Regions from separate parts of the Bradyrhizobium sp. AZCC 1693 genome, predicted to be linked through region 2. Evidence: predicted binding sites of a transcription regulator. Region 2 holds the regulator's gene; the other holds the start of a gene.
What was found. The regulator PhoB, encoded in region 2, activates phosphate uptake and scavenging genes when phosphate is short. The targets are predictions, from matches to a motif close to TGTCATNNANCTGTCAT.
Positions count from the first base shown of each region.

Region 1: a site for PhoB is predicted at 1,284-1,300, ahead of phnF (phosphonate metabolism transcriptional regulator PhnF). Genes of this name have one in related genera too.

Region 1 is NZ_JAZHSD010000001.1:2,202,607-2,206,673, forward strand. Features, by position in the region: gene V1293_RS10740 (carbon-phosphorus lyase complex subunit PhnI) at 1-139, opposite strand, end outside; gene phnH (phosphonate C-P lyase system protein PhnH) at 142-747, opposite strand; gene phnG (phosphonate C-P lyase system protein PhnG) at 749-1,204, opposite strand; gene phnF (phosphonate metabolism transcriptional regulator PhnF) at 1,336-2,067, shown strand; gene phnE (phosphonate ABC transporter, permease protein PhnE) at 2,160-3,008, opposite strand; gene phnE (phosphonate ABC transporter, permease protein PhnE) at 3,005-3,889, opposite strand; gene phnD (phosphonate ABC transporter substrate-binding protein) at 4,015-4,067, opposite strand, start outside.
Region 2 is NZ_JAZHSD010000001.1:4,410,199-4,414,265, forward strand. Features, by position in the region: gene argF (ornithine carbamoyltransferase) at 1-95, opposite strand, end outside; gene V1293_RS21120 (aspartate aminotransferase family protein) at 95-1,303, opposite strand; gene V1293_RS21125 (GcrA family cell cycle regulator) at 1,807-2,316, shown strand; gene phoB (phosphate regulon transcriptional regulator PhoB) at 2,485-3,189, opposite strand; gene phoU (phosphate signaling complex protein PhoU) at 3,200-3,916, opposite strand; gene pstB (phosphate ABC transporter ATP-binding protein PstB) at 3,928-4,067, opposite strand, start outside.

The sequences.
Region 1 (4,067 bases), 2.2 Mb from region 2:
GGTCGACGCCAAGCGAAAGCTGCTCGGAGATCTGGGCCAGCGACAATTCGGGAACGTCGCGGTCGCCGCGCCGCTCATGCGCCAGCAGGCGATGGGCGTTCTCGATGGCGCGCTCGCCTCCCTTGACGGCAACATACATGGTCAGCCTCCCCTCACGAGCCGGGTCGTGCGCGGTATGGCGACGATGGAATCGTCATGAACCAGCACGACATCGATGCCGCGCGGAAACAGTGCGGCGTTGATGGCCAACCGCTCGAACAGATCCCGCGGCCGGATTGAAGCGCGCAGCGTCGCCGAGCCGTCGATGCCGGGGCCCTGCAACTCGACCACGGGGCCATCCGTCAGGCTTTCGACCTGCAGAACCAGCGTCGTCGAGCGATCCGGATACTCATTGCTGCCGAACGCGAAGCGATCGAGCGCCGGAAGGTTTTCGGGATCTCCTATCAGCGCAAAACTGGCGATCGATGAATCCGTAACGACCGGCGCGCTGGTGTGGAACTTGAGCCACTCGGCGACATCCGCTGTCGCCGACATCCAGCCATCGAGCCAGACCGGCGTATCGTGGTCGAACAGGGTCAGCGCGATCGCGGCGGCGCCGCGCATCATCGTATCAGGCGCACCCGCTGCAGGCTGGATACGCTGAACGCTGCCGGGACGCGCCATTGCGTCCATGACGGACCGAAAGGTCGATTGCGCCGACAATACCTTGTCGGCAAATCCTGCGGGCAATTCGGCAACGCTCGTCATGTCAGCCCTCACCGCGCACCAGTGTGTAGAAATCGACCCGTGTTGCCGCGGCCTCCGCGACCTTGCGGTTTTGCCTTTCGATCATCACCGCACGCAGCGGTGCGACGACATGGGTTTCGATCGCACCAGCGAGCTCAGCCGACTGCACCATGGCGTCGCACAGCGCGATCAGCCTGGCCTTTTCCCGGTCGCGGCCCAGCGTGTAGCCAAAGCCGACCTCGCCAGTCGACAGCCGCACCGCGGCACGCGATACCGTCGCCTCGCCGAGATTGAACGGCGCACCGTCGCCGCCGACGCGGCCTCGCACCATCACGAGACCATTCTCGGGCTCACGCAGGTTTTCGTGGATCGGCAACACGATCGTCCCGAGACGCCCTTCTATGTCGGCTATTGCGGAATGAGCCAGCACCGCCATCACAGCCTTGCGCCGCGCCTGCCCGCCACCTTCGTTTTCCATACTTTCGTCGCTCGCCATCATATCGGCCTTGCCGGAATCAAGTTGTCTATGATACTAGACAACTTGATAACGAAGCGCCATGACGATTTCGTGACACCGAGGTGATTTTTGCCGATGCCCCATTTCGTTCCATGAGCGTCCAGGACGCGCCCTCCGGCGTCGCCTTGTGGCGGCAGGTCGCCGACGGCATCGAGCGCGGCATCGCCGACGGCCGCTTTGTTGCCGGCGAAAAGCTGCCGGGCGAGATCGAGATCGCCGAAACCTATCGGGTCAACCGCCACACCGTTCGCCGGGCGCTGGCCACGCTCGCCGAACGCGGCCTGGTGCGCGCCGAGCGCGGCAGCGGCACCTATGTCGAGACCCGGCGCCTCGCCTATCCCCTGCGCTCACGGACGCGCTTTTCTGAAATCGTCGGCGCCGGCGGCCGGGAGCCGCGCGGCCAATTCATCGACGCGACGGAGGAAGAAGCCACGCGCGAGCTGGCGCGAGAGCTTGGATTGAAGACCGGGGCGCCGCTGATCCGGATCGAATCGGTGCGGCTCGCCGACCGCGTGCCCATCTGCGTCAGCACCACCTGGCTTTCGGCCGAACGCTTCCCCGACGCCGGGAAGGTGTTCGCCAATCTGCGCTCGATGACCAAGCTGCTGGCGCATTACGGCATCCGGGATTTTCGCCGCGCGTCGACCCGGATCACCGCCGGTATCGTGGACGCGACCGACGCCGCGCGGCTAGACCTCGCGCTCGGACGTCCGGTGCTCGTGGTCGATAGCACCGACGTCGATACTGGTGGCGAGCCACTGACGACCAAGCGTTCGCGTTTTGCAGCGGAGCGCGTCGAGTTCTTGGTAGAGAATGGTTTGTAGGGTCCGCAAAGCGGGGCGTGCCCACCATTGGCGCCTGTGCGGGCCAATGGTGGGCACGGCGCTAACGCGCCTCTGCCCACCCTACAAAGTACCTACGCGACCGCCCGCTGTCCGATGATGGCAAAACGCAGTTTGCCCGAGATCCAGTCGATCGCGGCCACTGCGACCAAAATCATCAGGATCAGGAACGAGACCTTCTGCCACTCCAGCACGCGAATTTGCTCGGCCAGTTGCAGACCGATGCCGCCCGCCCCGACGATACCGATGATGGTGGCCGAGCGGGTATTCGATTCGATGAAGTAAAGCACCTGCCCCGCGATAACAGGCAGCACCTGGGGCATCAGGCCGAAGCGTATTTCGTGCAGCGCGTCGCCGCCGGAAGCCCTGATCCCCTCGACCTGCTTCCTGTCGGCGGCTTCGATGGCCTCGGAAAACAATTTGCCGAACGCGCCGAAGTCGGACAGCGCGATCGCCAGCACACCGGCAAACGGGCCGAGGCCAACAACGTTGATCCACACCAGCGCCCAGATCAGCGTATCGACACCGCGGATGGAATCAAGGAACCGCCGCACCGGGAAGCGAAGCAGGTTCGACGGAATGATGTTCCGCGCCGCCAGCAGGCTGACCGGCAGTGCCGCCACGGCAGCCAGGGTCGTGCCGAGCAGCGCGATCGACAGCGTCTCACCGAGGGCTGCGAGATAGGCGGGCAGCGAGGAGCCGGGATCGGGTGGAATCATCATCACCGTGATCCAGCCGAGCTGGCTCAGGCCCGACACCAGTTTGGCCGGCGAGAAGCCGAGATCGACCAGCCCGAACACGAAGATCGCGAACACAGCCAACATCACCGCCGGCATGGCGAGGCGCGCCGATGCGGGCCGGTCGAAGACATCAGGGTATTTGGTCCGGAGCGCGCCTGTATCCGGTTTCGGCAACTGGCTCATGCGCGAGCCTCCTTGCCGAACAGTTTTCCGCGCAGCCAGCCGGTCGTGATATCGATGACGAAGACGGTGACGATGATGGTGACGAGGATCGCGCTGACGTCGGAGTAATAGAACTTGCGGATCGCGACGACGAGCTCCTGCCCGATGCCGCCGGCGCCAACAAAACCCATCACCGAGGCCTCGCGGACATTGATCTCAAAGCGCAGCAGCGCATAGCTGGCATAACCCGCCGTGACCTGCGGCAACACCGCAAAGCGCATGCAGGAGAGCCAGCTTGCGCCGGTCGAGCGCACACCCTCTACCGGTTTCATGTCGGCGTTCTCGACAATCTCGGAGAACAACTTTCCGAGCGCGCCGGCGGAATGTACGGCGATTGCAAATACGCCCGCCATCGGCCCGAGGCCGAAGGCGATGACGAAAATCAGCGCGAATACGATGCCGGGAACCGTGCGCGCGAACTCGAGGAGACGCCGGACGACGAAGCGCAGCCATGGCGCGGGCGACGTGTTCTGCGCGGCGAAGAAATTCAGCACAAAGGCGAGGACCGCGCCGGTCAGGGTGCCGACATAGCTGATGAGAATGGTCTCGCCGAGCATCTTGAGCCACTTCTGCCAGCCCCAGAACCATTCACCGAAATTGGTCCATACCCGCGTGCCGTCTTCCAGGGTAAGAATGCGATCGAAATAGCTGACGAAGTTGCCGAAATAGCTGAAGAGCGTGCGCAGATTCACTTCCGCGCCGATCGCTGCGATAATCAACGCGGCGAAGAAAACTGCCGCCGCCAAAATCACCTTCAAACGTTTGCGCGCGACCGCCTTGCGATAGGTATCGTTGAGCACCGCCAGTTGCTGGTCTGGAAGGATGGATATGGCATTCGCCATCGGGATCACTGTGCCCAAGTGTTAAACAGAATAGGCGTTAAACAGAACGAGTGTTAAACAGAACGGCGTTAGACAGAAAAAGGCCGGGTCGCTTGGACCCGGCCAGGCTCGTCTAGGTCTATTGATCAGGACGCCTTCTTTTTACGCAACGCATCGACGAACTTGATCAATTCGACGG
Region 2 (4,067 bases):
TTCGCCTTCATGTCGGCACCCAAGGCCAGCATGTTGCGCAACTCCGTTGGCGGCAGTTCGCTGATGTCGAGGAAATGACGGACGGACTTGCTCATCACCCTGCCGCCTTCTTCAACTGATTACCCGACAGCGCGACGCAGGCGCGCTCGAGCATCTGAACGGACTCGTCGATCTCGGCCTCGGTCACGATCAACGGCGCCAGGAACCGCACCACATTGTCGCCGGCGCCGACGGTGAGCAATTTCTCGCCGCGCAGTGCATTGACGAGGTCGCCCGACGGCACCACGGCCTTGACGCCCACCAGGAGTCCCTCGCCGCGCACTTCCGAGAGCACGGCGGGATAACGATCGACCACGGAGGCCAGTTTCTGCTTCAGCAGCAGCGACATCTTCTGCACGTGATCGAAGAAGCCGGGCTTCAACATCACGTCGAGTACAGCATTGGCGGCCGCGATCGCCAGCGGATTGCCGCCAAAGGTCGAGCCGTGCGAGCCCGGCGTCATGCCGGAAGCGGCTTCCGCGGTGGCAAGCACTGCGCCGATCGGAAAGCCGCCGCCGAGCGCTTTCGCCAGCGACATCACATCCGGCGTCACGCCGACGCGCTTGTAGGCGAAGAGATCGCCGGTGCGGCCCATGCCGGTCTGCACCTCGTCGAACGCCAGCAGCAGGCCGTGCTCGTCGCAGAGCTGGCGCAGCGCCTTGAAGAAGGATTGCGGCGCCGAGCGCACACCGCCCTCGCCCTGCACCGGCTCGATCAGAATGCCCGCGGTGTGCGGCCCGATCGCCTTCTTCACCGCTTCGAGATCGCCGTGCGGCACCTGGTCAAAGCCGTCCATCGGCGGCCCAAAACCTTCGAGATATTTGGCGGAGCCGGTTGCGGCGAGCGTGCCGAGCGTGCGGCCGTGGAACGCGCCCTCGAAGGTGATGAGCCGATAGCGTTCGGGATGACCCTTGGAGAATTGATAGCGGCGCACGACCTTGATCACGCCTTCCATCGCTTCCGCACCGGAATTGCAGAAGAACACGAGGTCGGCAAAGCTCTGTTCGCACAACCGCGCGGCAAGCTTCTCGCCATCCGGGCTCTTGAACAGGTTCGACATGTGCCAGAGTTTTGTCGACTGTTCCTGCAGCGCCTTGATCAGATGCGGATGGCAGTGACCCAGCGCATTGACCGCGACGCCCGAGGTGAAGTCGAGATAGCGCTCGCCATTGGTCGCGGTCAGCCAGCAGCCCTCGCCGCTTTCGAAGCCGAGATCGACCCTGGCAAAGACGGGGAGCAGATGCGACGTGGCGCTATTGGTCATGGCGATCACAAAAGGTTTGCACTGAAGGTAAGACCTGCCGCGGAGCACACGCGTGCATTGGCGCGAACGCGGCAACGGCCGGTCTTGCGAAAACGAAACGTGCCGCCTCTTAAGGGCGGCACGTGCGAGGTATTCTATGTGGGCGGGGGGCGCTGTCAACACGCCACGAAGCCGCCTTTCCTGCACCGCAAGATTAAGGAAATCCGTAAGATTGCGGTGTGGTGGAAAACACGCAGTGCAATGCCTAGATGTCGGAACATGTGGACGCGCGGGCCCGGACTCTTGCGCCCGAGTCACGCCATATTGTAGCGTTTGGGCTGTCGGGTACGACATCTCGTGCGGCAGTTCTGATCCCTAGAGTCCATTTTGTACGGCGTAAACGTTCGGGCGCGGTTTTCGCGCCCGGCGAGGGCTAAGGGATTCTGACCGCAGGGATTTTTGAGACGAATGACGTCGCCAGCGCTGCCCCTGATTGGCCGGCGCGATGCGAAGGGAAGAATGCGATGACGGTATTGACCTGGTCCGACGATCGCGTCGAGCAACTGAAAAAGCTCTGGGAAGCCGGATTATCGGCCAGCCAGATCGCCGCGGAACTCGGAAATGTGACGCGAAACGCTGTGATCGGCAAAGTGCACCGGCTGGGCCTGTCCGGCCGCGCCAAGAGCCCCTCCTCGGCGGCCCCGCGGCAGCGCAAGGCGCGCCCGGCGCAACAGATGATGCGGGTGTCGCGCCCGGTCTCGCGCGGCAACACCGCGCTTGCGCACGCCTTCGAGGTCGAGATGGAGCCGGATCCGATCGCCTTCGACAACGTGGTGCCGATGAGCCAGCGGCTGTCGCTGCTCGAACTGAACGAGGCGACCTGCCACTGGCCGGTCGGCGATCCCTCGAGCCCGGAATTCTTCTTCTGCGGCGGCAGGGCGCTTACCGGCCTGCCCTATTGCGCGCACCACTCGCGCATCGCCTATCAGCCCGCCGCCGACCGGCGGCGGCAGGCGCCGAAGCAGACAAGGTAAGGGCACGCGGCAGCAGTTGTCGTCCCTGCGAACGCAGGGACCCATAACCACAGGCGTTCGTGGTTATGTCACGCTGGGGCTCCAGCGCATTTCAACAATCGAGATTTGTGGTTATGGGTCCCCGCGTTCGCGGGGACGACGATGGAGTGCGGGTGACGCGCTGGAGCCTTACGGCTCCACCTTCGCAAACCGGTCATCCAGCGCATAACCCGCGCCGCGCACGGTGCGGATCGGGTCCTGCTCGCGGCCGGGATTGAGCAGTTTGCGCAGACGGCCGATATGGACGTCGACGGTGCGCTCGTCGATATAGATGTCGCGGCCCCAGACGCTGTCGAGCAATTGCTCGCGGCTGAAGACGCGGCCGGGATGTTCGAGGAAAAATTCCAGCAAGCGGTACTCGGTCGGGCCGAGATCGATCTGGCGGCCCGAACGCGCGACGCGGCGTTTCTCGCGATCCAGTTCGATGTCGCCATAGGTGAGCACCGTGGCGAGCCGCTCGGGGCTTGCGCGCCGCAACAGGCCCTTCACCCGCGCCAGCAGTTCCGGCACCGAGAACGGTTTTACGATGTAATCGTCGGCGCCGGTCGCCAGGCCCCGCACCCGCTCGCTCTCCTCGCCGCGTGCCGTGAGCATGATGATCGGCAATTGCTTGGTCTCCGGCCGGGCGCGCAGGCGGCGGCAGAGCTCGATGCCGGACAGCCCCGGCAGCATCCAGTCGAGCACGACGAGATCGGGCACGCGCTCCTTCAGCCGCGTATCCGCATCGTCGCCGCGGCCGACGGTTTCGACCTCATAGCCTTCGGCGTCGAGGTTGTAGCGCAACAGCGTGGTCAGCGCTTCCTCGTCCTCGACCACCATAATGCGCGCGCTCATTCTGCTGTCCTCAAGTGTTCGGTACGGTGGTGGCAAACGTCGTCATGTCGCCCTTCGGGCGCTCGTCGAGCATCTGCTGACCCTCGATCATGTAGAACACGGTTTCGGCGATGTTGGTGGCGTGATCGCCGATCCGCTCGATGTTCTTGGCGCAGAACATCAAATGAATACAGAACGAGATGTTGCGCGGATCTTCCATCATGTAGGTCAGGAGTTCGCGGAACAGCGAGGTGCAGATGGCGTCGACTTCCTCGTCGCCCTTCCACACCGCCATCGCCGCCGGCAGATCGTGCGCCGCATAGGCGTCCAGCACCGACTTGACCTGCGACAGCACCAGGTCGGTCATGTGTTCGAGGCCGCGCATCAGCTTGAGCGGCTGGAAATCGTTCTCCAGCGCCGCGACGCGCTTGCCCATGTTCTTGGCGAGGTCGCCGATCCGTTCCAGATCGGTGGCGACCCGCATGGCGCCGACGATTTCGCGCAGGTCGATCGCCATCGGCTGGCGGCGGGCGATGGTCAGCACCGCGCGTTCCTCGATCAGATGCTGCAGGCGGTCGATCTCGACGTCGGCGGCGACGACGCGCTTGCCAAGCGCTACGTCGCGACGGACCAGCGCGTCGACGGATTCGGTGATCATGCGCTCCGACAGGCCACCCATCTCGGCGACGAGACGGGTCAGTTCCTGGAGATCGCTGTCGAACGCCTTGGCGGTGTGTTCAGAACCCATGTGTTATCTCCTCAACCAAAACGGCCGGTGATGTAGTCCTGCGTGCGGCGATCGCCGGGCGAGGTGAAAATCTTGCTGGTGTCGTCGAACTCGATCAGTTCACCGAGATACATGAAGGCGGTCTTGTCGGAGACGCGGGCCGCCTGCTGCA